Regions from separate parts of the Serratia sp. Res13-Sevr-LER1-36-b genome, predicted to be linked through region 2. Evidence: predicted binding sites of a transcription regulator. Region 2 holds the regulator's gene; each other region holds the start of a gene.
What was found. The regulator CRP, encoded in region 2, controls carbon source genes, mostly activating them, when cyclic AMP is high. The targets are predictions, from matches to a motif close to ATGTGANNNNNNTCACAT.
Positions count from the first base shown of each region.

Region 1: msrB (peptide-methionine (R)-S-oxide reductase MsrB) is a predicted target of CRP. The motif match lies at 4,765-4,782, and genes of this name have one in related genera.
Region 3: IMQ33_RS03895 (nucleoside-specific channel-forming protein Tsx) is a predicted target of CRP. The motif match lies at 3,883-3,900, and genes of this name have one in related genera.
Region 4: IMQ33_RS04675 (arabinose ABC transporter substrate-binding protein) is a predicted target of CRP. The motif match lies at 2,725-2,742, and genes of this name have one in related genera.

Region 1 is NZ_JADACK010000017.1:221,994-229,739, forward strand. Features, by position in the region: gene yeaG (protein kinase YeaG) at 1-1,282, opposite strand, end outside; gene IMQ33_RS11040 (MipA/OmpV family protein) at 1,776-2,480, shown strand; gene IMQ33_RS11045 (D-hexose-6-phosphate mutarotase) at 2,604-3,479, opposite strand; gene gapA (glyceraldehyde-3-phosphate dehydrogenase) at 3,563-4,558, opposite strand; gene msrB (peptide-methionine (R)-S-oxide reductase MsrB) at 4,906-5,319, shown strand; gene IMQ33_RS11060 (YeaC family protein) at 5,384-5,656, shown strand; gene IMQ33_RS11065 (glycoside hydrolase family 18 protein) at 5,698-6,978, opposite strand; gene pncA (bifunctional nicotinamidase/pyrazinamidase) at 7,220-7,746, opposite strand, start outside.
Region 2 is NZ_JADACK010000045.1:4,981-12,726, reverse strand. Features, by position in the region: gene IMQ33_RS25835 (amidohydrolase) at 1-9, opposite strand, end outside; gene IMQ33_RS25830 (MFS transporter) at 15-1,205, opposite strand; gene IMQ33_RS25825 (LysR substrate-binding domain-containing protein) at 1,397-2,305, shown strand; gene IMQ33_RS25820 (OsmC family protein) at 2,308-2,715, opposite strand; gene crp (cAMP-activated global transcriptional regulator CRP) at 3,097-3,729, shown strand; gene IMQ33_RS25810 (YccS/YhfK family putative transporter) at 3,786-5,861, shown strand; gene IMQ33_RS25805 (aspartate aminotransferase family protein) at 5,904-7,121, opposite strand; gene IMQ33_RS25800 (aminodeoxychorismate synthase component II) at 7,216-7,746, opposite strand, start outside.
Region 3 is NZ_JADACK010000005.1:611,054-618,799, reverse strand. Features, by position in the region: gene hutG (N-formylglutamate deformylase) at 1-173, shown strand, start outside; gene IMQ33_RS03905 (serine hydrolase) at 521-2,056, shown strand; gene IMQ33_RS03900 (hypothetical protein) at 2,502-2,675, shown strand; gene IMQ33_RS03895 (nucleoside-specific channel-forming protein Tsx) at 2,737-3,615, opposite strand; gene IMQ33_RS03890 (hypothetical protein) at 3,994-4,266, opposite strand; gene yddG (aromatic amino acid DMT transporter YddG) at 4,352-5,245, opposite strand; gene IMQ33_RS03880 (APC family permease) at 5,338-6,708, opposite strand; gene IMQ33_RS03875 (glutamine synthetase family protein) at 6,836-7,746, opposite strand, start outside.
Region 4 is NZ_JADACK010000005.1:770,743-778,488, forward strand. Features, by position in the region: gene araA (L-arabinose isomerase) at 1-880, opposite strand, end outside; gene IMQ33_RS04670 (ribulokinase) at 935-2,614, opposite strand; gene IMQ33_RS04675 (arabinose ABC transporter substrate-binding protein) at 2,974-3,957, shown strand; gene araG (L-arabinose ABC transporter ATP-binding protein AraG) at 4,018-5,541, shown strand; gene araH (L-arabinose ABC transporter permease AraH) at 5,559-6,542, shown strand; gene araC (arabinose operon transcriptional regulator AraC) at 7,522-7,746, shown strand, end outside.

The sequences.
Region 1 (7,746 bases), on a different contig from region 2:
GAATTTTGAAGGCGAAACGGGTCGAAAGGCCGTTCATACCTTCATCCACCCCGGCATAGTCACGATATTCCTGATACGACTTGGCCTTCGGATCGGTGTCTTTCAGGCTTTCACCATCGTAGACACGCATCTTCGAATAGATGCTGGAGTTGTCTGGCTCTTTCATACGCGACAGTACGGTAAAGCGAGCCAGCGTCTCCAACGTGCCAGGGGCGCAAGGCGCGTGGGTCAGTTCGCTGTTATCCAGCAGTTTGTCGTAGATTTTAATCTCTTCCGACACCCGCAGGCAGTAAGGCACCTTGACGATGTAAACACGGTCGAGGAAGGCCTCGTTATTTTTGTTGTTGCGGAAGGTCACCCATTCCGATTCGTTAGAGTGCGCCAGGATAATACCGCTGAACGGCAGGGCAGAGATCCCCTCGGTACCGTTGTAGTTACCCTCCTGGGTGGCGGTCAACAGAGGATGTAGCACCTTGATCGGCGCTTTGAACATCTCTACGAACTCCATGATCCCTTGGTTGGCACGGCACAGTGCGCCGGAGTAGCCATAGGCATCCGGATCGTTCTGCGCATGGTTTTCCAACTTACGGATATCCACTTTACCGACCAACGCAGAAATATCCTGGTTGTTCTCGTCGCCTGGTTCGGTTTTGGCGATGGCAATTTGTTCAAGTATTGAAGGACGAACCTTCACCACTTTGAATTTGGTGATGTCACCGCCGAACTCATGCAGGCGTTTCGCGGCCCACGGCGACATAATGGTGCCAAGATAGCGCGTCGGGATGTTGTATTCTTTTTCCAGAATAGTGGCATCTTCCTGCGGGTTGAACAGGCACAGCGGATGGTCATTGACCGGGCTGCGCTCGCCGTTGGCACTCAGGGTGTAGATCGGCACACGCTGCATCAAGGCTTTCAGCCGTTCTGCCAGCGAGGATTTACCGCCACCCACCGGGCCCAACAGATAAAGAATTTGTTTCTTCTCTTCGAGGCCCTGGGCAGCGTGTTTCAGGTAAGAAACTATCTGTTCGATAGCTTCTTCCATGCCGTAGAACTCCTCGAATGCCGGATAGCGTGCGATCACGCGGTTGGAGAACAGGCGAGACATACGCGACTCAAGCGCGGTATCGACCATGACTGGTTCACCGATAGCCATGAGTAGACGTTCTGCCGCATTGGCATAGGCACTGCGATCTTGCCGGCAGATGGAAAGAAATTCCTGCAGTGTGAACTCTTCGTCCTTGGCAGCTTCGTAGCGCTGGCGATAGTGGTCAAATATGTTCATGGCGATGCCCGTCCTTTCGTTATTAGCACAGGTTAAAAAAGGAGCTGGTGTTGGTATTCTGGCTCCCGAAAGCGTGAAGCTATGACTGAGTACAGCAACCCGTATGCCAACTTGGTGCGCTTATTCTCGCGAGTTGCGCTGTATTGCCACTGGGCTCAGCCTAAATTCACCTTCTGATTTTAAGCTTAGTTGCATACTGGAAAATTTCCTGCAAGAGAAAGGGTCTTTTTTAAGTCATTTCAATGACTCAGTTATGGCGAGGGGCGGCAAATGCCTTGTCTGGCGCGGGTTGCGGCAAAAAACGTCATCTTTTTGCCATCAATAATTCATCTTTGGGTTCTAATTTATTCGATCTTGGTTGTTTTCTATTGTAAAGATCCGGCAGGCTCCTCGGTTTTCACATAAACTATAGCGGTTAATTACATCTTGTTATCTATGGAAAAAGCCAGTGAAGATATCTAAACTCAAAACGCTAGCAATTATCGCTTCCGCAATGGTTTGTGCGCACAGTGCTCAGGCAGGAAGCTGGTCACTCGGTGCTTCAGCGCTGGTCAGCCCCGATCCTTATCGTGGTTATCAGGATCGTGTCTATCCCGTTCCTATCATCAATTACGATGGCGATGATTTTTATTTCCATACGCTGTTGGCCGGTTACAACCTGTGGAAAGATCAGCAAAATCAGCTGAGCCTGATCGCCTATTACTCACCGTTGCACTATAAGCCAGGCGACAGTGACGACGACCGCATGAAGCAGTTGGACAAGCGCCGTAGCACCATGATGGCCGGTGTGGCCTTTACACATAGGGCTGAGTGGGGAACGATCCGTACGGCCTTCTCTGGCGATACGCTGAACAACAGTAACGGCCTGGTGGGCGATATTGCCTATCTCTATAAGTTCCAGGTGGACTCCTGGAGCTTTGCTCCTGGCATCGGGGTCAACTGGAACAGCTCAAACCAGAACCAATACTACTATGGCATCAATGGCGATGAGTCCCGCCGTAGTACCTTCGATACTTACAAGCCAAGCGATAGCTGGTCGCCATACCTCGAATTGAGCACCAACTATAATATCAACGCTAACTGGAATGCCTTCTTCACGGGGCGTTATACACGCCTGGACAGCGAAGTTAAAGACAGCCCAATGGTTGATAAATCTTATACCGGCATGCTGTGGACGGGTGTGACTTACACCTTCTAAACGTACGGTGCATTATCTTGGTGCAGTGAGTGCATCGAAAAGGGGCGGAAACGCTCCTTTTGCACATCTGTGGTGCGGTGGATAATGACGAGAAGAGGGGCGAAATGACTCGCCCCAGTTTGATCAGCTATTTTTAATGCTGCGGATTTTCATCGCCAAGCGGGCAGGTTGCTCCCCAGAAGCGATCAGCGGCTTGCTCACGCGCCCGGTTTCCACACAAACCATGGTTTTGTAACCGTCGTTTGGCATGTCGCCCATGCTGCAGGAAAGCTCGACGCCTGGGTTCCAGGCGATCACATCACTCATATAGTGATGATTGACCTCGATGGTCCGTTGCAATACCGGGTCCTTGATCAGGCTGCAAGGCGTGGCCTGGGTGTAGACGCGATCGGTTTGCCCGGTAAACTCCAGTTCGCCAACCTGACGTGCCTCGATCCCCTTCGCCACCTTATCGATATAATGCTCGCCCAAACCGGTAACTTTCACCTTGTCGATGTCGCCGATCTGGAAATAGCTGTGCAGAGCGGCGGTAGCCTGGTAGTCACCGTGTGATTCCAGCTCCATTTCGCACTCTTCACCCAGCTTGAAACGGGCGATCAGGGTGAAAGCATGTGGCCACAATTTGCGGGTTTGTTCGTTGTCTTGCAGCGTGAAGGTCAGGATCACGCCGTTTTCATCTTCATCGTGCGCGGTAAGCTGCCACGGCTGATTACGGGCAAAGCCGTGGGATGGGCTACCTGCCGGGCCAAACCATGGCCAGCAGATCGGTACGCCGCCGCGGATCGCCACGCCGTTTTTGAATGGCGTATTGCTGCTCAGCCAAAATACCGGTTTATCACCGCTTGGTTGCCAGGCCAGCAGATGGGCCCCTTGCAGAGTAATGGCCGCACGGACTTTCGGGTGAGAAACCACCACCACAGGCAGTTCGTCCAGTTGGCGTTGGCTGATAAAAGGGGTGATTTGTTCGCTAACGGGTAGGGTGAAGATTTTTTCGTTCATGTTGTTGCCTTCTTTTCGCCGCAAAAACAAATAAAAAGGGCGACACTAGTGTCGCCCTTGATAATCAACTGCGCATCAAGCCATTACTTGGAGATGTGAGCGATCAGGTCCAGTACTTTGTTTGAGTAGCCAGTTTCGTTATCGTACCAAGAAACCAGTTTCACAAAGGTGTCGCTCAGCGCGATACCGGCTTTAGCATCGAACACAGAAGTCAGTTTCTCGCCGTTGAAATCGGTAGAAACCACTTCGTCTTCGGTGTAGCCCAGCACGCCTTTCAGCTCGCCTTCTGAAGCGGCTTTGATAGCAGCACAGATTTCTTTGTAAGAAGCTGGTTTTGCCAGACGGGCAGTCAGGTCAACCACAGACACGTTCGGAGTAGGAACGCGGAACGCCATACCGGTCAGTTTGCCGTTCAGTTCTGGGATAACTTTACCTACTGCTTTAGCAGCACCGGTAGAAGAAGGGATGATGTTCTGGGATGCGCCGCGGCCGCCGCGCCAGTCTTTGTGAGACGGGCCATCAACGGTTTTCTGAGTTGCGGTGGTGGCATGCACAGTGGTCATCAGAGCTTCAACGATGCCGAACTTGTCGTTGATTACTTTAGCCAGTGGTGCCAGGCAGTTGGTGGTACAAGAAGCGTTGGAAACGATTTCTTGGCCAGCGTAAGACTTGTGGTTCACGCCCATAACGAACATTGGGGTGTCATCTTTAGATGGGCCAGTCAGAACAACTTTCTTAGCACCTGCAGCGATGTGTTTACGTGCAGTTTCGTCAGTCAGGAACAGGCCAGTTGCTTCAGCAACGACGTCAACGTTGACTTCGTTCCACTTCAGGTTAGCCGGATCTCTTTCTGAGGTACAACGGATGGTTTTGCCGTTAACAACCAGGTGGCCGTCTTTAACTTCTACAGTACCGTCGAAACGGCCATGAGTAGAGTCATACTTCAGCATGTAAGCCATGTACTCTGCGTCTAACAGGTCGTTGATTGCAACGATTTCGATGTCAGAACGTTCCTGAGCAGCACGGAAAACAATGCGACCGATACGGCCAAAACCGTTGATACCTACTTTGATAGTCATATATTCCACCAGCTATTTGTTAGTGAATAAAAGGTTGGTTGTAAAATTACAAAAACCTTACCGAGCGTCAAGCGGAATCGTGTCAATTCTTGCTGCAAGTCAAACCAGAAGGCCGGTTTTGCACACAAATCGCACATTCCATTCACGTTTGTCCTCCCATCGATATGGGGGCAAACCGCCAAGTATAAAGTCAGCACGTGCAAGATATGTGATCGAAGTCACATATGGCGGCAGCGTAACCTTTATGCCGTACAGTTTAGGCTAAAAAGGCCTGCAGCGTTGTTAATTTTTTGTTATTATTACTCATTGTTTTCGTTGACATTATCCACATTGCGGGAATAGCACAAATGGCTAAAGAGACAACCCCTAAGACACCGCTCACGGAACTGAATGAAATCCAACGTTATGTGACGCAAGAGCGTGGCACCGAAGCCCCCTATAGCGGTAAATTACTGCATAACCAGCGTGAGGGCGTTTACCATTGCCTGTGCTGTAACGCGCCACTGTTCTTCTCCGCTAGCAAGTTTGATTCTGGCTGCGGCTGGCCCAGCTTCTATCAGCCGGTCTCGGACGATGCGATTCGTTATCTTGATGATAATTCACATAATATGCATCGAGTTGAGATCCGCTGTGGTAACTGCGACGCGCATTTGGGACACGTGTTTCCCGATGGTCCGCAGCCGACTGGCGAACGTTACTGTGTCAACTCCGCGTCACTGAATTTCACCGACGACGAGAATGGCGAGCAAACGGCAGGTTAAGCTGTAACTAAACCAACAAAATCGATTCAGCTAATTATTCATCACTGGGTGAGGACATGCTCTGATGGAAGTAAAAGATCTGATTGCGGCCATGACGCCGGAAATCTACCAGCGGCTGGTGCTGGCTGTGGAATTGGGCAAGTGGCCGGATGGTGTGGCATTGACGCCAGAGCAGAAAGAACACAGCCTGCAGGCGGTGATGCTGTGGCAGTCGATGAACAATGCGGACCCACAGCACATGAGCATTGGCACCGACGGGCAAATCGTGATGAAAAGCAAACAGGAGCTGAAGCAGCAGTTTATGGCCGAGCCGTTGGCCAAGCTGAAGCCGCAGTAACCTGTTGCTGATAGGGCGATGCTGTCATCGCCCTCAAGGTTTTATTGCTTCTGCGGGCTCAAGCCTAAGCTTTCCGCCAGTTGATGGGCCAAGCGGTTGTTATCGTCCGCGCCATACTCCCAGAACATCGCCCCTCCCAATCCTTTGCTCTTGATGTACTCGGCCTTGATGGCTACCGAGCGTGGGTTTTCATAGCTTATCGCGAACAGCGGCTTGCCTGCGGCTGACTTCATCATCAGATAGGGCACCTTGGCCTCGTTATCCCAATGCGCGGTGAAGCGCCGTTGTGGGTCTTTCAGCATCTTGTTCACGATATCGTTGTACTTGATGTAGCTGTCTTTATCCAAATCCACGCCCAGCGACTTGAAGACGTCTTTTTCACGTGTGGTGAAATAGGGCTGGGTGACGGGATGCTTGGCCGCATCTGCCACATCCCAATCAATACCTGGCTCGGTGGCGCGTTTAGGTACTCGGCCATAGAAACCGATCCCCAGATTGAGTTGAGCAGGCTTCAGCCCGGCGGCCAGATAGTTGTTAACCACAAAGTCGGCGCTGTACTTGTCGGCGGCGGCCACGGTTGGCCACTCCTTGGAGTCATAGAGATTGGAGTTGAAATACTGGGTACCGTACGCCATGTCGTAGGTCATCAGATTGATGTAGTCCAGATAGGGCGCGATAGTCTTAACGTCGACCCATTCCTGCGGACTTTTGACGTTGGCCCCTACGGCGATGGTCAGCAGTTTTTCTTGCCCCAGCGCCTGATGCAGTTCGCTCAGTAGGGCGGTGAAATTGGCTCGGTCGGCCGGTTGGCTTTCCACCAATCCCCAGGCACCGTTAACCGGGTATTCCCAATCCAGATCGATACCATCTAGCTGATACTTGGCAATCACCTCCTGCACCGAACGGATAAACACCGCCCGGCTTTCCGGTGTGGCTGCCGCGCCGGAGAACCCACGGGCTCCCCAGCCACCAACGGACAGCAAAACCTTCAACGCCGGGTTTTGTTGGCGCAATACGGGTAAGCGCTTTAAGTCTGCTTCGACTTTTGGGGAGAGATAGATTTGGTGCAGGTGGGAGGGATCTTTCAGTGCCGGGTTGGTTTCCTCTTTTTCAGCGTTATAAATCAGGCCAAAAGAGTAGTTGAGGTGGGTGATCTGGCTGACATCCAGCTGGTTGATATCACCGCCCGGCCCGGCGGTCACGTCGCCACCACCGTTAAAGTAGCCAACAGAAAGATAAGGTGCGGCGTGCGCGATGCCCGCGCCAGCAATACCGAGTTGTACCGCTACCAGCAAGGGCAGCAGTTTACGGGTTAAAGCCATGTTGTCTCCTTTGGTCAGCAAGGCCGACCTGAACCGCCTGGGGCGGTATCAATAAAGCCGGGCTCGGTAGGCCCCGGATGCGTATAACTTATTGATGCCAATGCATCAGCGGCCATAACAACAAAAGAGATGCGAGGGGACAAGGTGAGCGCGTAGAAGAATGGTGAGAATGTGAGCAGCGTCGAAAATAAAATGTTTGGCGGAGATATGGGGCGCTAAGGTCAAGCAGCCCCAAAAACCGTTAACGCTGAGTAAATTGTGACAGTGTAACTAATTGTGCGCCAGCCGACTGCATTTCGGCTAACGCCTGTTCGCTGTCGTCGGGACGCAAATTGACACCTCGGCAGCCATCGGTAATGACCTGAGTCTGATAACCCAAACGCAAGGCATCTAACACGCTGAACTTGACACAATAATCGGTGGCTAGCCCCATCACGGCGAGATGAGTGATGCCGCGCTCCTTCAGCCAGCCATCGAGTGCCGTTTGCGCCCGGAGCCCGTTATCAAAAAAAGCACTATAGCTATCGATATCCGGGTTCTCACCCTTACGGAATATCGCTGCGATGTGCTGCTTATCAAGCTGAGGGTGAAGCTCTGCGCCAGGGCTGCCCTGAACGCAGTGCACTGGCCACCAAATCTGGGGCAGCCCTTCAAGTTCCCCAAGCGTGCCAATCTGTGCGTTGGAGTTAATGGCGAAGCTGCGATGATCCATCGGGTGCCAGTCCTGGCTGGCGACCACCGTTTCGTTACGGGCCAGGCTGGCTGCGA
Region 2 (7,746 bases):
CATGTTCATACTCCTTAATTCAGTGCTGGTTGGCGTGCTTTGCCCGCCAATGGCAGGATCACCAGCCCGGAAACCACCATAGCCAGTGCCAAAAAGATAAACGTCGTCATGTAGTTGTGGCTGATGGTGATCAGATACCCGATGGCGATAGGGGCCACAAAGCCACCCAACGTGCCGCCGGTGTTAATCAGCCCCATTGCTGCACCCATCACTTCCGTAGGCAAGCGCTTCATCGGTAGGGTAAACACGGTAACGAACGAGGCCATCAGGAAGATATAACCCAGGAACAAGAACAGGCTGGCTGTCAGAGCTGATTCGCTGGTAAACACCAGCCAGATGCACAAGGCGCTGAGCAGAGAACTGAAGAAGATCACCCACGGCTCACGCCCTTGCAGGTAGCGCCCGACCAGCCAGCCGGTACCGAGTGAAGAGATCCAGATCCCCAGACCACCGGCGGCTACCACCATGCTGGAAACGTCAATTGGCATTCCCCGCTGCTGTACCAGAAATTTCGGCAGCCAGGCCATCAGGCCGTAAGATGGGATGTTGATACAGAAGATCGCCACAAACAGCAGCAACACGATTGGGTTTTTCAGCAGGGCCTTATAGTTGGCTGCGGCTGCCCCAGCTTTGGCGGGTGCCGCCTGTGGCGGATTGGGAACCAGCCACAAGATGCAGGCGGCAATCACGAATGCCAACAGGCCAAGCGCAGAGAACGACCCACGCCAGCCGATGTGATCCAGGCAATAGACTGCGACCAGCGGCCCGACGGTCATCGCCAACCCGGCGGAGGACAGCAGAATGGACTGCGCGAAGGTGCGCTGTTCCAGTGGGAAATTCGCCACTACCGCCTTGGCGCAGGAACACGGATAGCCGGAGTGGCCAATACCGGACAGGAAGCGGAACGTCACCAGCAGGCCCAGGCCGAACCCCAGAATGCCGAAGCACAGGGCAAATCCCCCCAGCAGCAGTAACGAACTGCACAGCACTTTCTTAAAGCCAAAGCGGTCATTGAGCCAGCCCGCCGGTATCTGGAACAGGGAATACGCCAGGAAAAACATCCCGGTAATGTAGCCCAGCTGTTCCGGCTGTAGATTGAATTCGTGTTCGATAGGTAACAGCGCAAAACCCATCACGGTTTTATCGATGTACACCACGACATAGCCCACAAACAGCAAAAAAATCATTAGCGAACGATTTTTCATCGCCGATATCCCTTTAAGTTATCACCCAGGCAGCCCACCCGCAGGGCCGGCGTATTTAATAATGTGATCAAGGTCACTTTATAGTTTTAATAACAGTCACTTACAATAACACGCTGAAATTATCGCCTTTTGCCGAGCGGCATAAGATACAGTTTTGTAAGGGGTGATGCTTTTTATTGATAGGGTGGGGAATGCGCTATTTACCGAAGTTACAACAGTTGAAAGTCTTCCAGCAGGTGATCCGCAGCGGCAGTATTCGCGGGGCGGCGCGCGCGCTGGAGCAGTCTCAGCCTGCCGTGAGCCGTACCATCCGTGAACTGGAACAGATCCTGGAAACCCAGTTGATCAATCGCAGCAGCCAAGGAATGACGCTGACCGAAACCGGCCGCGCCTTCGCCCTGCGAATGCAATTGATCCTGGAGGAATTGCAGCGCGCCGCCGACGAGATCCAGCAGTTGAATCAGCATTCGCAAGGTAACGTCGCTATTGGCTGCTCTTCGCTACTCGCCCTGACGGTATTACCGGATCTGGTCGAAGCCTTCAAACAGCCGTTTCCGCAGGCCAATCTGCTGATCCGCGAAGCACAGCTGTCTACGCTGCTGCCAGCATTGCGCGAAGGCCGCCTGGATTTTGCCGTGGGTACCGTCAGCCCGGAACTGCCGTTGGAGGATCTGGTGCGTGAACCGCTGTTCAACGCCTCTTTTTGCATTATCGCACGCCAGGGGCACCCACTGGCGCAGGCAACCTCGCTGGACGAACTGCGTGAGGCCAAGTGGTTATTACCGGAAACCGATATGGGGTATTACCAGCAGTTGCGCGCGATGTTAGGCACCTTCTATCAGCAATTGACCCGTTCGCCCATTCGCTCGGACTCTGTGACCTGTGGCTTGAACATGGTGTTAGAGGCGGATTATTTGACTATCGTGGCGCGGGCGATGAGTGCACCGTTCCATTTGCAGCATCGGCTGGTGGCATTGCCTATCGACACGCTGCCGCAGGCGCAATATTGCGTGCTGTATTCACAGAAATCGCCGCTAACCGTGACGGCACGGCGATTTCTTGATTTATTGCGTGCCCACTGCCTGCGCTACCCTTGGTAGGATCAGGCCACTTCGCGGATTTCGAAGCTGTGGGTGATGCTGGCGGCTTTACCCAACATCAAGGAGACGGAGCAGTATTTCTCGGCGGAAAGATCCACCGCGCGCTCCACAATCTTGTCGGTCAGCCCTTTGCCGGTGACGATAAAATGCAGATTGATATGGGTAAACAGACGCGGTGCTTCTTCACGACGCTCGGAGGTCAGTTTAACCTCGCAGTCACGCACATCGTTACGCCCTTTTTGCAGGATCGACACCACATCGATGGCGCTACAGCCGCCAACGGACATCAACACCATTTCCATCGGGCTTGGCGCTTTATCGCCCGCGTTGCCATCCATCAACACCTGGTGGCCGGACGCAGACTCACCCAGGAATGTCAGCCCTTCTACCCACTTAACTCTTGCCTGCATGTTACACACTCCGGTTAATTTCTTAAAAACAGGGTACGCTTTCGCATACATTCTGGCAACGTAACCTGATGCTAATCATGCTGAAGCGAGACAACACAAGACACCCGCCTCACTCTGTGCTACAAACAGAGCCGCAATAACTCTTTCCAGGTCACCGATTTCAGGGATACGTCCAAGGAAAGGCCCCTATATTGGTTTGTTAACAGAATGTAGCTTGCAGCTCTCCCTGCAAGTTAATATGCTAGAGCACAAGCGTATTTCTATAACACGCCTCAAAACCTGTTGATAGCCACAATTAAAACACCGGGCTATAAGCACGTTTTACAGGGAACTCTGACCCCTGTGATACAAGGCAGCGATAACAACAGAGGATAACAGCGAATGGTTCTCGGCAAACCGCAAACAGACCCGACTCTCGAATGGTTCCTGTCTCATTGCCATATCCACAAATATCCATCGAAGAGTACGCTGATTCACCAAGGTGAAAAGGCCGAAACGCTTTACTACATCGTCAAAGGCTCCGTCGCGGTGCTGATTAAAGATGAAGAAGGCAAAGAGATGATCCTGTCCTACCTTAACCAGGGGGATTTCATCGGCGAGCTAGGATTATTTGAAGAAGGCCAGGAGCGTAGCGCCTGGGTACGGGCCAAAACCGCCTGTGAAGTGGCTGAAATTTCCTACAAGAAATTCCGCCAGTTGATCCAGGTTAACCCGGATATCCTGATGCGCCTGTCCGCACAGATGGCTAACCGCCTGCAAGTCACCTCAGAGAAAGTGGGTAACCTCGCCTTCCTTGACGTTACCGGCCGCATTGCTCAGACCTTGCTGAACCTGGCAAAACAACCTGATGCCATGACTCACCCAGACGGCATGCAGATCAAAATCACCCGCCAGGAAATTGGCCAAATCGTCGGTTGCTCACGTGAAACCGTCGGTCGTATTTTGAAAATGCTCGAAGATCAAAACCTGATCTCCGCGCACGGCAAAACCATTGTCGTGTACGGTACGCGTTAATCCCCAGGGAAACGGTGCAGCAATGCGCCGTTTCTTTACCTACTGAATAGCCAACCATGTGGCGCCGCCTGATCTACCACCCGGAAGTCAACTACGCACTGCGGCAAACGCTGGTGTTGTGCCTGCCGGTGGCGTTTGGTTTGCTGATTGGCAACCTGCAACTCGGCATGCTGTTCTCGTTGGTGCCCGCCTGCTGCAACATTGCCGGGCTGGATACGCCACACAAACGCTTTTTCAAACGCCTGGTCGTGGGTGGATCCCTATTCGCACTCAGTAGCTTTCTGCTGCAACAAGCCCTGCTGTGGGAGCTTCCCCTGCCCTTACTGATGTTGGGAATGGCGCTGTTGCTCGGCGTCAGCGGTGAGATCAGTCCGCTGCATGCCCGCCTGCTACCAGCCGCACTGGTTGCCGCCATCTTTTCCCTCAGCATGGTAGGCACCGTGCCAATCTGGCATGCCCCTTTACTGTATATCGTCGGCACCGCCTGGTACGGGTTGTTTACCTGGGCCTGGTTCAAGCTGTGGAAAGAGCAGCCGATGCGCGAATCCTTAAGCCAGCTGTATATGCAGTTGGCCGACTATTTTGAAGCCAAATACTCATTACTGACGCAACATACCGATCCAGAAACTGCCCTGCCGCCGCTGTTGCAACGCCAACAGAAAGTGATGGATCTGATCAGTCTGCTATACCAACAGCTTAATTTCCTGCCCCATGCCAATAACCTGGAGCAAAAGCGCCTGCAACGTACGTTTCAGGTGGCGCTCGATTTGCAAGAGCACATTACCGTCAGCCTGCATCTGCCGGAAGAAGTGCAAAAGCTGGTAGAGCAAAGCCAGGCCGAAGCGATTATCCGCCGCAACGCCCAGGTGATCGCCACGCGCCTGCGGGTGGTGGCCGACGATATTCTCTATCATCGGCACTCTGCGCGTTTCAGTATGAAGAATGAGCTGGCGGCGCTGGAAAAAGTGGCCTCACAGCACGCCGATAACCCGGTTGGTCAGTTCTGCTATTACCACTTCAGCCGCATCGCACGCCTGCTGCGCACCCAGCACCCGCTTTACCGTCGCAATCTGATGGCCAATCAGTCACGTCTGCCGTTCTGGCCCGCGGTGGTGAGCTATCTGTCGTTTAAATCCAACGCCCTGCGCAACGCAGCCAGGCTGGGGGTCATTCTGGCGGCAGGCAGCAGCCTGGGCATGCTGTTCAACCTGCCAAAACCCTATTGGATCTTGCTGACCATCATGCTGGTCAGTCAAAACGGCTATAACGCCACGCGGGTGAGGATCCAGCACCGTGCCCTCGGCACGTTGGCCGGGTTGGTGATTGCCGCCGGACTGTTGCAACTGCAGATGCCGGAGAACGTGACGTTGAGCATCATGTTGGCGATCACCCTGGCGGCCTATCTGATCCTGCGGAAAAACTACGGGCTGGCGGTGATGGGCTTTACCGTGACTGCCGTCTACACCTTGCAGCTCCTGGCGCTGAATGGCACCCATTTCCTGGTTCCCCGCCTGATCGATACCCTTATTGGCTGCGTACTGGTGTTTGGCGGCACGATCTGGCTATGGCCGCAGTGGCAGAGTGGCCTGCTGCGTAAAAACGCCCATCAGGCGCTAGAGCACGATCAGACGGCACTGCGATTATTGCTGGAAGAGCAGGAACCGGATCCCAGTGAACTGGCCTACACGCGTATGCAGGTCAACCAGGCGCATAACGCCCTGTTTACCTCGCTCAATCAGGCGATGCAGGAGCCGGGGTTTGAATCGAATTATCTGGCAGATATGCGGCTGTGGATCACCCATAACCAGTTTATCGTTGAACACCTGAATGCGATGACCATTCTGGCACGCGAGCACTATATGCTGACGCCCAAGCTGGCTCAGGAGTATCTGCAAACCTGTGAGATAGCCTTGCAGAGCTGCCAGCAGCGGTTGGAATATGACGGCCCAAGTACCAGCAACAGCATCATGAAGCCGCCGGACCTGCACCCTGATATGCCGATCACCGAGATGGAACGCCACCTGCGGCGGATCCTTTCTCACCTGACCGTGATGCATACCATTTCGTCACTGGCATGGCGCCAGCGCCCACATCATGGGATCTGGCTGAAGCGCAAACTGCGGGAAAGCTGAGGTTGCCGGAGCCGATGCTGAAGTTCGGCCCCGGTGAATGACTTAAGCCTTAATCACATCCTGTACGGCCAACTCGAACAGCGCCATGCCTTCCTCGATATCCTTCAGTTCAACCACCAACGAAGGAGCAAAACGGATCACGTTTGGCCCAGCGTTGAGGATCATCAAGCCACGTGCAGCGGCGGCAGTGAGAAAATCGCGCGCTTTGCCGTGATAGCCTGCCTTCAGTTCTGCACCAATCAACAGCCCCATGCCACGAATGTCGCTGAACACATCGTATTTTTTACCGATCTCCTGCAAAGCCTGAACAAACAGCCCGTGACGCTGCTCAATCCCGCTTAGCACCTCTGGCGTGTTGATGACGTCCAACGCTGCCTCTGCCACTGCACAGGCCAGTGGGTTGCCGCCGTAGGTAGTACCATGAGTGCCAACCTGCATCACCGAGGCGATCTCTTCGGTAGTCAGCATCGCACTCACCGGGAAACCGCCGCCCAGCGCTTTAGCGGTGGTGAGGATGTCTGGCGTAATGCCGTAATGCATATAGGTAAACAGCTTGCCGCTGCGGCCCATACCGCTTTGCACTTCATCAAATACCAGCAGCGCCTGATGTTGATCGCAGAGTTCACGCACGCCCTTGAGGAAGACAGGATCGGCGGCGGTAATGCCCCCTTCCCCCTGAATAGGCTCCATCACTACCGCACAGGTGTGATCGTCCATCACCGCTTTCACCGCGGCCAGATCGTTGAAGGGCACATGCACGATATCGGCCGGTTTCGGCCCAAAGCCGTCGGAATATTTTGGCTGCCCACCCACGGAAACGGTGAACAGCGTACGGCCATGGAAAGCGTTGTTAAACGCGATGATCTTGGTCTTATACGGGCTATGACGGGTGATGGCATAATGGCGAGCGAGCTTGAAAGCCGCCTCGTTAGCCTCTGCACCCGAGTTGGCGAAGAACACCCGGTCGGCGAAGGTAGCAGCGATCAATTTAGTGGCCAGGCGCAGCGCGGGCTCATTGGTGAACACGTTGCTGGTATGCCACAGGGTTTCGCCCTGCTGTTTTAAAGCCTCAACCAGTGCCGGATGGCAGTGCCCCAACGCAGTCACCGCGATACCACCAGAGAAGTCGATATACTCTTTCCCCTGCTGATCCCATACGCGGCTCCCCTTGCCCTTCACCGGCACAAACTGGGCGGGTGCATAAACAGGCAGGATAACCTGATCAAAGGTGCTGCGGGTGACTGCGGTTTTTTCGGTCATTACTGGCTCCAGGCGGCTAACCATTAAGTGAAAATATAATCACAAAATATGCATAAAAAACCAAACAAGAGCAAGCTTAAAAAGTCACTAACGGCTAACTTCCAAGGAAATTATCCAGCAGTTGGTGCCCCTGTTCGCTGAGAATGCTCTCCGGGTGGAACTGCACACCTTCCAGCGCCAGCGTCCGATGGCGGATCCCCATGATCTCATCACGTTCGCCGTCACGTTCGCTCCAGGCGGTCACCTCAAAGCAATCCGGCAACGTGGCAGCGTCCAGGATCAGCGAATGGTAGCGGGTGACGGTCAGCGGATTATTCAATCCCTTGAACACGCCGAGATTATTATGGCGGATGGCAGAAGTTTTGCCGTGCATCACCTCCCGGGCGCGAACCACGTCGGCACCAAACGCCTGGCCCAATGCCTGATGCCCGAGGCAGACCCCAAGGATCGGCAACTTACCGGCAAAATGGCGAATGGCAGCCAGCGAGATGCCCGCCTCGTTTGGCGTACAGGGGCCAGGGGAGATCACCAGATGCTGCGGTGCCAGCCGCTCGATATCGGCCAGTTGCAGTTCATCGTTACGCTTCACCAGCACTTCTGCACCCAGTTCGCAAAAGTACTGATA
Region 3 (7,746 bases), on a different contig from region 2:
GTGCCTATGGTCAACCGCAGGAAAACCAGCACGCGGTGCAGCTGGAGCTGGCACAGGTGAACTATATGTCCGAGCAGACATTTGAATTTGATGCCGCCCGTGCCGCACCTTTACAACGCCTGTTGCAGCAGATGATAGAAAGCATGCTGGCCTGGGGCGAGCAACAACGCTAATCCGCCACAACTCCGGTGCCGCTATTGCGCCGGAGTTGACCTTGACCTCACCATTATCCCCTCCTGTCTTTCACGCCCTTCCATGACGATTTGAGCACTGCATCCCAATTTTGATGGAAAGGTTGCCCACTGGTCTGAACAGCGCACAAAACAGCGGCCCGTGACTTTTGCCTTGCGCCACAATTGGGCCTCTTTCATCCCATGCCCACCCGTTGCAAGCCAGAGATCAGGGATTGAAAGACCACCCTTGCCATACCCGCCATCCACTTCTTTATCCTGGCTGCGGTAGACACTCGTGTGTAGTCGGCCACGGTGATGTGTGGCGTTCGTTATCTCAGGAGGAAACTATGTCTGACACCCCGCTAAACTGGCGCGCCGCACAGGCAGCCGCCGCTCAACTGTTGGCAGGCTGGCAAACCGCAGGCCAACCCGGTGGGGCAATCACCCTGTTTGACACCGATATGACCCAGGCGGTGGTGTGTGCTGGGCTGGCCGATCTGGCACGCCGCGATCCTTTCACTGCCGATACCGTGGTGCGCTATACCTCCATCACCAAACATATTTTTGCCGCGCTGGCGCTCAATGCCACCGATAACGCCCTGCAGCTTGACGAGCGCCTTGGCAGTCTACTGCCCGAATTGCAGGGACAACTGGCGGAGGTGACGGTAGGCCAGGCTTTGGACATGACCAGCGGGCTACCTGATATTCGGCAAACGTTGGGGCTGCTTGGCGTCTCGGTCAACACCGTCAGTGAGGCCCAGCCAGTGATGGATTTTATCCATGGTTTAACCCGGCTCAACTACCCGGCGGGCAGTGAGATCACCTACACCAATACAGGCTATCGTCTGGTAGAGGCGGCGTTGAAGACTAAAGGATACGCTTTTAATGATCTGGTTCAGCAGCATCTGGCCCGCCCTCTGGACGTACAGCTACAAGCCCCCGAGAGCTGGTTTGATGTGGTGCCTGGGCTAGCTCCAGGCTATTGGCACACGGGCAACGGTTGGCAGCAGACCAGCGCCGGTTTGCATCTCTCCGCCTCTGGCAGCCTGACAGGGAGCGCCAACGCCCTCACCCGCTGGTTACAATGCCTGCTGGCCAATAAAGGCCCTGGTAAAGGGATCCTGACGCAGCTAAGTGCCCCGCGTCGGCTCAGTCAGGGTCAAATAAGCCATTACGGACTAGGGCTGGCGCAAACGCCACTTGGCAGCCAGACATTGCTGGGCCATGGCGGTTCTCATGCCGGTTATAAGACCTATTTTCTGCTAGCGCCAGACCGGCAAGCGGGTGTCCTGCTGGTCGCCAACCGTGAGGATTGTGACAGCTTTGCCATCATTTTACAGGTGATGGCGGCGCTGCTGAATGAACCACTGCCCCAACGCAGCACGGCGATCCCAGATGGCATCTACGCCACCCGGGCGGAACCCTATTGGTTGGAAGTTAAAGGGGGCAACGTGGCTTATCTGGGCACCAACGAACCGCTGTATCAAAGTGAAGACGGTTATGCGGTATCGCTCTCGGCCCATCAACCAATGCGCCTTAAGTGGACGGGTGAAGCCGTAGAAGGTGAAGTTGGCCACGTTGCACGCCGCTTTCTGCCTGTGGCTAGCGAAACGGTTTGTCTCAAGCAGGTTCAAGGGCAATGGTATCACCCACAATATCGCACCGCATTCGAAATTTGCGGCAACCAGATCCACATCGGGGTCGGCCCGGCGGTGCAAACCGGCACCCTGAGTTCGCTGGGGGACGGGCGGATATTGGTTGAAAGCAACGATGGGCCCAACCTGAATCGGTTTTGTCTGTATTTCCGTGGTTACCAGGTCGATCTGATCGCCAGCCGCAGCCGGGTACTTACGTTCAAAAAGAACATCAGCGCCCGTGCGTAAAGGTTCGCCGTGCTCTGTAGGGGCGCCGCATGCTGCGCCCGCCTAGCAGGGCGGTGTATCATTCACGCTAATTATTAAAAAATAGATCGTGGCCATCAGACAAAAAATTGTTCACGCTCAAAACTACTCATGATATTCGAGCAAATGCCGTAGATTTTTCTTGCGGCAAAATAAGCCATTCAGTAATTTTAGTGGGCCTCAAAAATGAGTAAACCTGCTCTTTTTCGTTGCACCTCAAAAACCATCTTATGTCATCGATAAATGATACTACTCAATTTCCCGCCGTCCCGTGCGGGAGTTCTTTTACTACTTTTCACTACTACAACGCCACTTTTTAGTCTTTTTTGTTGCTGTTTTGTTGCGAATAATTTACCTTTAGGCCTTGAAAAGCTCAACCACTCAGCGTGGCGACACCGCTATTTCTGGGCGTTTAGGAGTTATAACCATGCACATGACGTTGATGGAGTACATCCAGCTGCACTTCAATGGTGATATTTATCGCTATGCGCAATTTGAAGGTGTCAGCCGTGAGCAAATCCTCAAGTGGATCGACAATGAGTGCTACGTTATCAAGGGTAAATTGGTTATGCCGGTTAAACATTTACCCGCGGAAAGTTAGCTGTAATGATGAAAAAAAACCCCGCCAGTGCGGGGTTTCCTGTTTCTGATACCACGGAAAATCAGAAGTTATAACCGGCAACCAGGTAGTAACCCCAGCCGGTAGACTTGATTGGCCCCTGCGGCGTACCGATATCCACCCCATCATTCCATTGACCACCGTTATGGAAGTAACGAGCCACGAAGGAGTAATGCCAGTGATCGTAGTTCAGCGCTAAAATGTGGCTGGAGGCGATAGAGTTGCTGGTACGCGCCTGGCGGCCATCCACTACGAAGTTGTCGCTGCCCAGATCGGAGTCAAAGTCAAAGTTGGTGAAACCGATATAGCTCAGGTTGCCACCCCACATTTCGGTCAACGGCACAAAGTATTTCACCTTGAAGCGATAGCCGTCCCAGCTGTTCTCGTTGGATGCACCATAGTTCTGCCATTGGTATTTGGCATAAATGTTCATCGACAGGCTCATCGGCAGACCGGTATCGATATCGGTGCCTAGCCCCATATACCAGGTGCTTTGACGGGAGGCGTTGTTACGCCCCATGTCGTAAATGTAGTTGTTGGCAAAATACCACTCTTTGAACGGCCCAAAGCCCAGGTTGGTGCCGGTCAGTTTGTCGATGGAGAAGCGCGGTTCGATCTCCATAAACAGCGGTGAGCCTTTATCCCAGATACCACGGTTTGGGGTGTTACCGGTGCCGAAGAATTTTGGCACATCCACGTAACCATAGAAATCCAGCCAGTCTTTCTTGGCAAAGGCTTCATACTCCAGATACACGTCATTGTTCAGCTGCGGCCCGAAGCGGGTATGGTAGCTGCCTACTACGTTGACACTCTGATGCCACCAGTCTGAAAGATACTGGCTGTCTTTGCTTTCTGCCGCCATGGAAGCGGGGCTGAAAGACGCGGAGAGAAGCACACCTGCTGCGAGAGCTATTTTCTTCATTTTATTACCACATGCTGAGTGGGCCAATTCCCTGCCCGTTAGAATGATATGAGTCTGGCGACGCCTGCTGTAAACAAACGGTTACCTATTGCCGGTTGCCGTGCGCATTATAGAAAGCTCTCGCTGTAATAATCTGTGATCCAGTTAGGCATTTTACCATCGCGTAATCGATTGCGTTCTCATTTTATAAAATAAATTGCAGTGCAAAACATTTTTGATGTGATTTTCATCATGTCGGTAAATTTCAAACGACGATTTTTGGTGTCTTTGTGTTCAACACCAAATTTTAACCTGGGGTTAAAAAGCGCGTAAAAAAGCCGACGCTTATGTCGGCTTAGTGGCTGGCGGGCCCCTTATGTGGCGGACCGGTTGGTTTTATCAGCGGGCTCCAGGTACGGCTTTGGCAATGTTCTCTTGCCGGAATACCACCTCATCACCCGTGGCAATTTCCCATTGGCTGACCGGGATATCGACTTTCGGCGAGGCCACGACTACCGAGCCATGGATCAGCTTATCGTCACGGCGCAGGATCATCACATCCAACTGGTATTCATGCGGCAGGTTAGCGGTGGTTAGACGAACGATATCGCCGGTGCTGAAACTATGGCCATTTAGCGCTGGCTGCTGAATAAATTGAATATCTTTTCTCATTTTCCCGTTCCTTCTGGCAGAACACTTACCTTGAGATTAGCTCGAAATTCATTATTCTGCCGCCTGCGCAGGTAAAAAATAGGCCTCAGTCGGCGCGGGTGGCCCGCCAGCAAATCAGCGATCCTAGCGTTACCATCACCACCCCCTGCCAGAAGTTGAGGGTCAGTGCGGTGCTGAGTACCACGGCGGCAAATACCGATGACAACACCGGGGTAAAGTAAGATACGGTCGCCAGCAGCGTCATATTGCCATGCAGGATCCCAACGTTCCAAGCAGCATAGCCAGCCCCCATCGCCGTCCCCACGCACAGCAACGCCACCACAACCGGCAGGCTAAAGTGCATGCCGCTTTCATTACTGAAAGGATAAATCAGCCACAGTGCCAGAGCGGTCAGCGAGATAAACAGCACCACCGCGTTTTTGCCCTGGGCGATCCTCTTGGTCACGTTGCAATAGATGGCCCAAATCACCGCACCACTGAATGCCAGCCCGTAACTCAACGGATTGCTGCGCACGTTGGCCAGCATTTGCGCTGGTGACCAACCGCCGCTGCCACTCATGATCCAGCCAATCCCGAACAGGGAAAGCAACAAACCAGGCACAACCCACCATTTGGCCTTTTGCCCATTGAACAGGATGGCCATCAATACGGTAAAACAGGGCCAAAGATAGTTGATCATCCCCAACTCAATAGCCTGTGTGCGGTTGCTGGCAAAGCCCAACGACAGCGAAAGGCAAATCTCATACAGCACAAACAGCAGGCTGCCGAGGATCAGATAGGAACGGCGGAACTCGCGCAGCTTGGGAATGCCCATCACCACCAGCAGAAACAGCGTGCCCACGCTATAGATCATCGCCGCCCCGCCTACCGGCCCCAGTCCTTCACTGACGCTGCGGATCAGCCCAACCACGCTGCTCCATAACACAATGGCCAACAGGCCGAGCAAGGTAGCTTTATGGGAAGCAGACAACGGAGGCATTAGCGTAGGATCCAATTGGTTATTTTTGTGCGGTTTTTTACTCTACTGCCCTACCGGGGAAAAAGAAAGGGCGCAACGCTGCGCCCATACCTTTACTGCTGAGGCTGGCGCTCCAACTGCGGAGGAGGCTGGCGGAAACGACGGGTGAGATAGGCAAGATAGCCAAACCCGAGCGCCGCCCACAGCAGCCCCATGGTCAAGGAACTTTTTTCCAGGTTCAGCCACAAGATCCCTACCGTCAGCGCTCCCACCAGCGGCAAAATCAGGTAATGGAAGCGGTCTTTCCAGCTCTTATTGCGCCCTTGACGAATATAGAAGTGACTGATCACCGAAAGGTTGACGAAGGTAAAGGCCACCAGAGCACCAAAGTTAATCAGGGCTGTGGCCGTCACCAAATCGAAGGATAATGCCGATAACGCCACCAAACCAACCAACAGCACGTTAAGCGCTGGCGTGCGCCATTTAGGATGCACGTAACCAAAGAATTTTTCCGGGAACACATTATCGCGCCCCATCACATACAGCAGCCTGGACACGCTGGCATGGGAAGCCAGGCCAGAAGCCAGGGTGTTGATAAAGGTGATGCACAGGAATATGGACTGGAACAGCTTGCCACCCACATACAGCGCGATTTCCGGCAGTGCCGCATCCGGCTGTTTGAAACGCTCAAGTGTTGGGAAGAACAGCTGAATAAAGAACGACACGGCGATAAAGATCACCCCACCATAGAGTGCAGTAAGGAAGATAGCGCGGGGGATCACCCGGGCGGCATCAGGCGTTTCTTCACACAGCGTGGTGACGGCGTCAAAACCCAGAAACGAAAAGCACAGGATGGTAGCGCCGGTAATGATCGGCAATAGATGGGCGTTTTCACTGATAAAGGGTTGCAGACTCCACACCTGGCCAACCCCTTCGCCATTGTGCAACCCCCGTACCACCAGGAAGATAAACACCACGATAATCGCCACCTGCGCCACCACAAACAGGGTGTTGAAGTTTGCCACCAGGCTGACGCTTTTCAGGTTGATGGCGGTGATCAGGATCACAAACCCGACCACCCAGATCCACGGTGGGACCTCTGGGAACAGGGCCGTAAGATAAATTTTGGCCAATAGCGTATTGATCATCGGCAAAAACAGGTAATCCAGCAGTGATGACCAGCCAACGAGAAAACCCACGTGCGGGTTGATAGCCTTTTGCGCGTAGGTGTAAGCCGAGCCCGAGGTCGGGAACTGGCGCACCAGCTTGCCATAGCTGATGGCGGTAAACAGCACCCCGGCCAATGCCAACAGGTAGGACGCCGGAACGTGCCCGTCCGTCACGCCAGAAACGATACCGAAGGTGTCAAACACCGTCATTGGCGTCAGATAGGCCAGGCCCATCATCACCACTTGCCACAGTTTCAATGTCTTGCGCAGTTGCGGTTTGCCCGCGCCATTATCGTCGATGGCACTTATCGTCATTGGGTTATTCCTCACCGGCGTCCTGTACGCCAAGTTGGAAGAAGTCATCACCGTCGCGCACGGCTTCGCCAGGCCACAGGTAGCCCGCGGGAATGCGCCGGCGCGCGGTAGGATCGGGCTGAGGACGTCAGGCGTTTTTCAGCATCCACTCGATTTCGGTTTCGGTGATCAGCCGCTCAAACTGCTCCAGCTCATCGGTCTTACAGGCCAGATAGACGTGGCTGAAACGTTCGCCCAGCAGCGCATTGAGCACCGGCTGGTGTTCGAACTCATACAGCGCATCGCTCTGACGGATCGGGAACGGTAGCCCCTCTTGCTCCAGCCCGTTGCCGGTGACTGGCTCAAGCAGCGGTAACTGAGTGTCGAGGCCGTAGACAATCCCGGCCAGAATGGTTGCCATCACCAGATAAGGGTTGGCATCGGCCCCCGCCACGCGATACTCCACGCGGTGGTTGTCGCGATCGCCACAGGGAATACGTAACGCTACGGTGCGGTTGTTATGGCCCCAGGATGCCTGGGTGGGAACGTACATCCCCGCCTGGAAGCGGCGGTAGGCGTTGACGTTGGGTGCCAGCAGCGCCATAGAGGCAGGCATCAAGGCGATCATGCCAGCCAGCGCCTGCTTCAACAGCGTGGAGTCTTCACCATCCGCATCGGCAAAGACGTTGTTACCTTGCTTGTCCAGCATGCTGATATGCACATGCATACCGCTGCCCGCATGTTCCTCGTAAGGCTTGGCCATAAAGGTTGCATGCATATGGTGCTTCTCTGCCACCATGCGTATCAGCCGCTTTAACGCCAGGGCATGGTCACAGGCCTGCAACACATCATTGGTGTGATGCAAGTTAACCTCAAACTGGCCCGGTGACGCTTCCGCTACCGCACCGTCGGCCGGCAGCCCTTGCAAGCGGGCCAGTTCGTCGATTTCGCTCAGCACGTCGGCAAAGTGGTTAAGGTTGTCTACCGAATAGACCTGGCTCTGGGTGTTACGCTCCTGGGTGCCGGGGGCACATGGGGGCTGTAGATAACCTTCCGGAT
Region 4 (7,746 bases), on a different contig from region 2:
GTACCGCTAAACCTGGCAACTGCTTCATGCCGTGCAGCGTTTCAAAATTGGTGGTGAAGGCGTGGAACTTGCCCTGTTCGAGGAAACGTTTCATACCCAGTTCGATAGCCGCGGCATCGATCAGGTTCTGACGTTTGGCACCGTTAACCTTTGCTACGTCGCTCAGCTCATAGCTGGCTTCGTACTCTTCGACCAGGGTATCGATATCGCCCTTGCTCACTTCATCGATTACGCTGACCAAATCGCCGATGCCGTAAGCATCCACGGAGTAGCCAAACTGGATCTGCGCGGCCACTTTATCGCCATCGGTCACGGCGACCTGGCGCATGTTGTCACCAAAACGCGCCACTTTCAGCTGCTGGCTTTCCTGTTTGGCACAGGCAACACGCATCCATTGAGCGATACGTTCCTGGGCATTTTTGTCTTGCCAGTGGCCCGCGATCACGCTGTGCTGCTGGCGCATACGAGCACCGATAAACCCGAACTCACGGCCACCGTGGGCGGTCTGGTTCAGGTTCATAAAGTCCATATCCATGCTGTCCCAGGGAACCTCGGCATTAAATTGGGTATGGAACTGGAGCAGCGGCTTATCGAGGATCGACAGGCCGGCAATCCACATTTTGGCTGGTGAGAAGGTGTGCAGCCAGGTGATGATGCCAACACAGTCCTGGTGATAGTTGGCATCACGGCAGACGGTGGTGATTTCATCCGGCGTGGTGACTAGCGGTTTCAGCACCATCTTCACAGGTAAACCTGCGTCGCGGTTCAGGCTGTTCACGACCTGCTCGGCGTTTCCCATCACCTGTTGCAGGGTTTTGGGACCATAGAGATGCTGGCTACCGATCACGAACCACACTTCACGTTGCTTAAAGATGTTCATCAAAAACTCCTGGATCTAGAGGTTTTATTGAGCCGAGGGGTCGGCCCCGGCGTATTAATTTTTGGTGGTTGCGGCAAAGCGCGGCTCTGCGGCTTGGCACCACTGTTGATAGCGTTCATAAAGTTGTTGGTAGCGCGCGACGTTTGCCGGATCGGGCTGCAAAGTACGTTCAATACTGCAAGCCATATGCTGCTGAGCTTGCGGAACGTCGCTGAAGTGCCCGGCAGCCACTGCGGCGAAAATGGCCGCACCCAGTGCACAGCATTGGTCGGAGGCGACGATCTGTAGCGGACGATCCATCACATCGGCACAAACCTGCATAATCACCGGTGACTTGCGGGCAATCCCGCCCAAAGCCAACACGTTATCGACGGGAATGTCCTGCTGTTCGAAGCACTCCATGATGGCACGAGCGCCAAAAGCCGTTGCGGCGATAAAGCCACCAAACAGCGTGGGCGCATCGGTGCCGAGGTTGAGATCGGTGATCACTCCTTTCAGGCGCTGGTTGGCGTAGGGGGTGCGGCGGCCATTGAACCAGTCCAAAACCACGGGGAGATGGTCAAGCGACGGGTTTTTGGCCCAGGCGGCGGTCAGGGCGGCCAGCATGTCATGCTCGATTTGTTGCAGCTGTGTCTGGAGTTGCGGTTGCGTCTTGGCGGCTTCACGTAGTGGCCAGCTCAGCAGGCGGCTGAACCAGGCGTACATATCGCCAAAAGCGGATTGCCCGGCCTCCATCCCGATGGTTTGCGGCACCACGCTGCCGTCCACCTGGCCGCAGATGCCGCTGATGGCACGATCGCCCACGCGCTCACGATCGGCGATCAGAATGTCGCAGGTCGACGTGCCAATCACCTTCACCAGCGTATAAGGCTGCGCACCGGCTCCGACGGCCCCCATGTGACAGTCAAACGCACCACCTGACAGCACCACGCTTTCTGACAACCCAAGCCGTGTGGCCCACTCTTTGCTCAGAGTCCCTACCGGAAGATCGGCAGTGTAAGAACCGGTAAACAGCGGATAGGGCAGATCTTCCACCAGCAACGGATCCAAGGCCGCAAAGAAGGCTTTAGGTGGTAAACCATCCCAGTCCGGATGCCATAACGTTTTATGCCCAACGCTGCAACGGCCGCGCTTTAACCGATCCGGTGCGGTAGTGCCAGAAAGCAGCGCCGGCACCCAATCGCACAGTTCTACCCAAGAGGCGGCGGCGTGGCGTACCGCTTCATCCTGGCGTGAAACGTGCAAGATCTTGGCCCAGAACCACTCAGAGGAGTAAACGCCGCCGATATAGCGCGAATAATCGGGAAAATCGCCACGGCGGCACAGTTGGTTAATCTCCTCCGCCTCCTCGATGGCGGTGTGGTCTTTCCACAGCACAAACATGGCGTTGGGATTGCTGGCAAACTCCGGCCGCAACGCCAATACGTCGCCATGTTCATCAATCGGTGCGGGAGTGGATCCGGTGGAATCTACCCCAATCCCGACCACGGCCTGCCGCTGTTCCTGGCTCATGCGCTGCACCACGGCGACGACGGCCTGTTCCATGGCTTCGATATAGTCGAGTGGATGGTGGCGAAACTGGTTCTGCGCGGCGTTACAAAAGTCACCACGCTGCCAGCGAGGGTAGTAGACCACCTCGGTATCCAGTTCGTTACCATTTTGACAGTCGACAGCCAGTACCCGCACTGAATCACTGCCGAAGTCTAATCCCAGGGCAATAGCACCTGCCGTCATGATGCGGACTCCTTACTTGTTAGGTTGAGGTTAACGATAGGAGCGGGACGGGGAGGCAGGTGAGGAATCATTGGCTGGAAGTATGCACTTTTCTGCTTGCTACAGTGATTTTGTGATGGGGGTCAAAAGTTATCACTTGGTTAAATTTGCTAAATGTATGCACATATCTGCTGTTATCTCGGGATGTGATAGCGCTCTACATTTAACTAACAAATACCGGCTAAAACTGTTTGCGTCTTACCTGAGTCGACGGCAATAAGCGAGATATAAGGCCATTGTCGTGACAGGATCTCATAATGATAACGTTTTCACGGTGGCCCGGTTTTTCTGCCGATGAAAGCAAAACAGCGGAGAGTACCATGCATAAATTCACTAAGGCGTTGGCAGTGATTGGTCTGACGGCGGTTATGTCACATTCAGCTGTCGCAGAGACCATGAAACTGGGTTTTTTGGTTAAACAGCCAGAAGAGCCCTGGTTCCAGACCGAATGGAAATTTGCCGACAAGGCGGGTAAAGACCTGGGGTTTGAAGTGATCAAGATTGCCGTGCCGGACGGCGAGAAAACCCTCAATGCCATCGACAGCCTGGCAGCCAGCGGGGCCAAGGGGTTTGTCATCTGCACCCCAGATCCGAAACTCGGCTCGGCGATTGTCGCCAAGGCGCGCAGCTACGATCTGAAAGTGATCGCGGTTGACGACCAGTTTGTTAACGCCAAAGGCAAACCGATGGAGAGCGTGCCGCTAGTGATGATGGCGGCCACCAAGATAGGTGAACGCCAAGGCGCAGAGCTGTGGAAAGAGATGAACAAGCGTGGCTGGAAAGTGGCAGAGACGGGGGTAATGGCGATCACCTCCGATGAACTGGACACTGCACGCCGCCGTACCGGTGGCTCGATGGACGCATTGAAAACCGCTGGTTTCCCAGAGCAGCAGATCTACAAGGTACCGACCAAATCCAACGATATCCCTGGGGCGTTCGATGCCGCCAACTCGATGCTGGTGCAGCATCCGGAAGTGAAAAACTGGCTGATCGTCGGGATGAACGACAACACCGTGCTAGGCGGCGTGCGAGCCACCGAAGGCCAGGGCTTTAAAGCGCCTAACGTGATCGGCATTGGTATCAACGGCGTTGACGCGGTAAGCGAGCTTTCCAAGAAACAGGCTACCGGCTTCTACGGTTCACTGCTGCCAAGCCCGGATATTCATGGCTACAAGAGCATTCAGATGCTGCATGACTGGGTAGAGAAAGGCGTAGAACCAGAGAAATTCACCGAAGTGACTGACGTGGTGCTGATCACCCGCGACAACTTCCAGGTGGAACTGCAGAAAAAAGGTCTGATGTAAGGGGCGAGCCGCCTGCAACAAGCGGGCGGCCATTTATCGCATAGCATTGAGGAAAGCACTATGACTGCCGTCACGCCCTATCTGGCTTTCAAAGGCATCGGTAAAAGCTTCCCTGGCGTCAAAGCGCTGGATGATATCAGTTTCAGCTGTCAGGCCGGACAGATCCACGCGCTGATGGGGGAAAACGGCGCCGGGAAATCGACGTTGCTGAAAATTCTCAGCGGTAATTACGCCCCAAGCAAAGGGGAGATCCACCTCCAGGGGCAAGCGGTGCAGTTTGCCAATACCACCGACGCGTTAAACGCCGGGGTGGCGATTATCTACCAGGAACTGCACCTGGTGCCGGAAATGACCGTGGCAGAGAACATCTACCTTGGCCAGTTGCCGACCAAACACGGCCTGGTGGATCGCAAACTGCTGCGTTATGAATCCCGCTTACAGCTGGAACACCTCGGGTTGGACATCGATCCGGATACCCCGTTGAAGTATCTGTCGATTGGCCAGTGGCAGATGGTGGAGATTGCCAAGGCCCTGGCGCGTAACGCCAAAGTAATTGCGTTTGATGAGCCAACCAGTTCGCTGTCGGCACGTGAAATTGAGCAACTGTTCCGGGTGATCCGCGAGTTGCGGTCCGAAGGGCGAGTGATCCTGTATGTCTCGCATCGTATGGAGGAAATCTTTGCGCTGAGCGATGCCATTACCGTGTTTAAGGATGGCCGCTATGTACGCACCTTCGACGATATGCAGCAGGTGAACAATGAAGTGCTGGTGCAAGCGATGGTGGGGCGGGAGCTCGGTGATGTCTATGGCTATCAGCCACGCGAACTGGGAGAAATGCGGTTGCAGCTTACCGATTTGCAGGCCACCGGGGTGAAAACGCCTATCAGCCTTAACGTACGCGCTGGAGAAATTGTTGGCCTGTTTGGCTTGGTAGGCGCAGGGCGTAGCGAATTGATGAAAGGAATTTTTGGCGCTACGCGGGTAACTGCGGGCCAATTGATGCTGGATGGCAAGCGGCTCGATGTTCGTTCACCGATCGACGCTATCCGTGCGGGCGTGATGCTGTGCCCGGAAGATCGTAAGGCCGACGGCATCATTCCTGTGCACTCGGTACGCGACAATATCAACATTAGCGCGCGCCGCAAAAGCATCAAGGCGGGCTGCCTGATCGATAACGCCTGGGAAACCAGCAATGCCGATCACCATATCCGCGCGCTGAATATCAAAACCCCCAGCGCCGAACAGCTGATCATGAACCTCTCCGGTGGCAACCAACAGAAGGCGATCCTGGGCCGCTGGTTGTCGGAAGAGATGAAGGTGATCCTGCTGGATGAGCCGACACGCGGCATTGACGTTGGCGCAAAACACGAAATCTACCACGTGATTTATCAACTGGCGCAGCAGGGCATTGCGGTGCTGTTCGCCTCCAGCGATTTGCCCGAAGTGCTGGGGCTGGCAGATCGCATCATCGTGATGCGTGAAGGGGCAATCTCTGGCGAGTTGACCCATAGCGAGGCCACTGAGGAAAAAGCCCTCAGCCTGGCGATGTTACGTACCCCCGATATTGCAGCGGCGATGGCCTGATTGTGAAGGAGCAAGAGATGTCGAGCATGACAACCAATTCTGTGAAAAACCGCGGCGGCCTTGGGTTGGCGCGTATCTGGGACAGCTATGGCATGCTGGTGGTATTTGCCGTGCTGTTTGTTGCCTGCGTCGTGTTTGTGCCGAATTTTGGCAGCTTTATCAATATGAAGGGTCTGGGGCTGGCGATCTCCATGTCTGGTATGGTGGCGTGCGGCATGCTGTTTTGCCTGGCCTCGGGCGATTTTGACCTGTCGGTGGCGTCGGTTATCGCCTGTGCGGGTGTCACCGCGGCGGTGGTCATCAACATGACGGAGAGCTTGTGGATCGGCGTGGCTGCCGGTTTGCTGTTGGGCGTGCTCTCTGGGCTGATCAATGGTTTTGTGATCGCCCGGCTGAAGATTAACGCGCTGATCACCACCTTGGCCACCATGCAGATCTTCCGCGGCCTGGCCTATATCATTTCCGATGGGAAAGCGGTGGGGATCGAAGACGAGCGTTTCTTTGCGCTCGGCTATGCCAACTGGTGGGGGCTGCCTGCACCGATTTGGATCACCATTGGCTGCCTGATCCTGTTTGGTTTCCTGCTCAATAAAACCACCTTTGGCCGTAATACTCTGGCTATCGGTGGTAACGAGGAGGCGGCTCGGCTGGCTGGGGTGCCGGTGGTGCGTACCAAGATCATCATCTTTGTGCTTTCCGGGCTGGTATCTGCCGCTGCGGGCATCATTCTGGCTTCGCGTATGACCAGCGGCCAGCCGATGACCTCCATCGGCTATGAGCTGATCGTGATTTCCGCCTGCGTGCTGGGGGGCGTTTCGCTCAAAGGGGGCATTGGCAAAATTTCCTATGTTATCGCTGGGATCCTGATCCTGGGCACGGTGGAGAACGCCATGAACCTGCTGAATATCTCACCGTTCTCGCAGTATGTGGTGCGCGGTGTGATCCTGCTGGCCGCGGTGATTTTTGACCGCTACAAGCAACAAGCGAAGAGCAGGGCGTGAAGACCCATCACAATTTTGCGATTGCTATGAGCAGCATTTTGCCGAATGGGTAAACTTGCTATAGGTGCGATAGTGTTTTGTCGTTATTCAGCAATCTCTATTTCCCCCTCACCCCAACCCTCTCCCTCAGGGAGAGGGAGCTGCACGGAGCGCGTGGTTGACCCGTGCAACTTCGGAAAGTAGGGAGTAAGAGGAAAAATAGGTTTTACACAGAAAAATCAATGAACTCTCTCCCACAGGGAGTGGGAGCTGCATGGAGCGCGTGGTTGGCCCGTGCAACTTCGGAAAGTAGGGAGTAAGAGGAAAGATAGGTATTACACAGAAAAATCAATGAACTCTCTCCCGCAGGGCTGAGGAATCCCCAGAAAAATTGAGACGAGAAATAGGCTGTTTTTTTGCCCAAAAAAGGACTAAAAAATAGCCTAAAGCAGACGGGAAGAAGTGGTTCGTCATTCTCTCACTGCCAATTTACGAACAAAATGGAACCGATTGATCGTAAAACACTCGCTCTAATTCTCTGAAACTACTAAGAAAAAATTAGTGGGGATTCCTCAGCCCGCAGGGAGTGGGAGCTGCATGGAGCGCGTGGTTGGCCCGTGCAGCTTCGGAAAGTAGGGAGTAAGAGGAAAGATAGGTTTTACACAGAAAAATCAATGAACTCTCTCCCGCAGGGAGTGGGAGCTGCATGGAGCGCGTAGTTGGCCCGTGCAACTTCGGAAAGTAGGGAGTAAGAGGAAAGATAGGTTTTACACAGAAAAATCGATGAGCTCTCTCCCGTAGGGAGTGGGAGCTGCATGGAGCGCGTGGTTGGCCCGTGCAACTTCGGAAAGTAGGGAGTAAGAGGAAAGATAGGTTTTACACAGAAAAATCAATGAACTCGATCGGTCCCCTCTCCCTGTGGGAGAGGGTTAGGGTGAGGGGAACAGGCCACTCATCTTGCCAAGTTTTGGGATAAAGAAACGACACTTTTGGAGGCCAGATGTATCATCGCATGGTTCAGGAACCCCAACCGAACCCGTTGTTGCCGGGTTACACCTTTAACGCCTACCTGGTTGCCGGGTTGACGCCGATTATGGCGGACGGACCGCTGGATTTCTTTATCGACCGCCCCGGCGGCATGAAGGGTTACATCCTCAATCTGACCATTAAAGGCCAGGGCAAAGTGTTTGACGGTGAGGAGACGCTTTACTGTAACCCCGGCGAT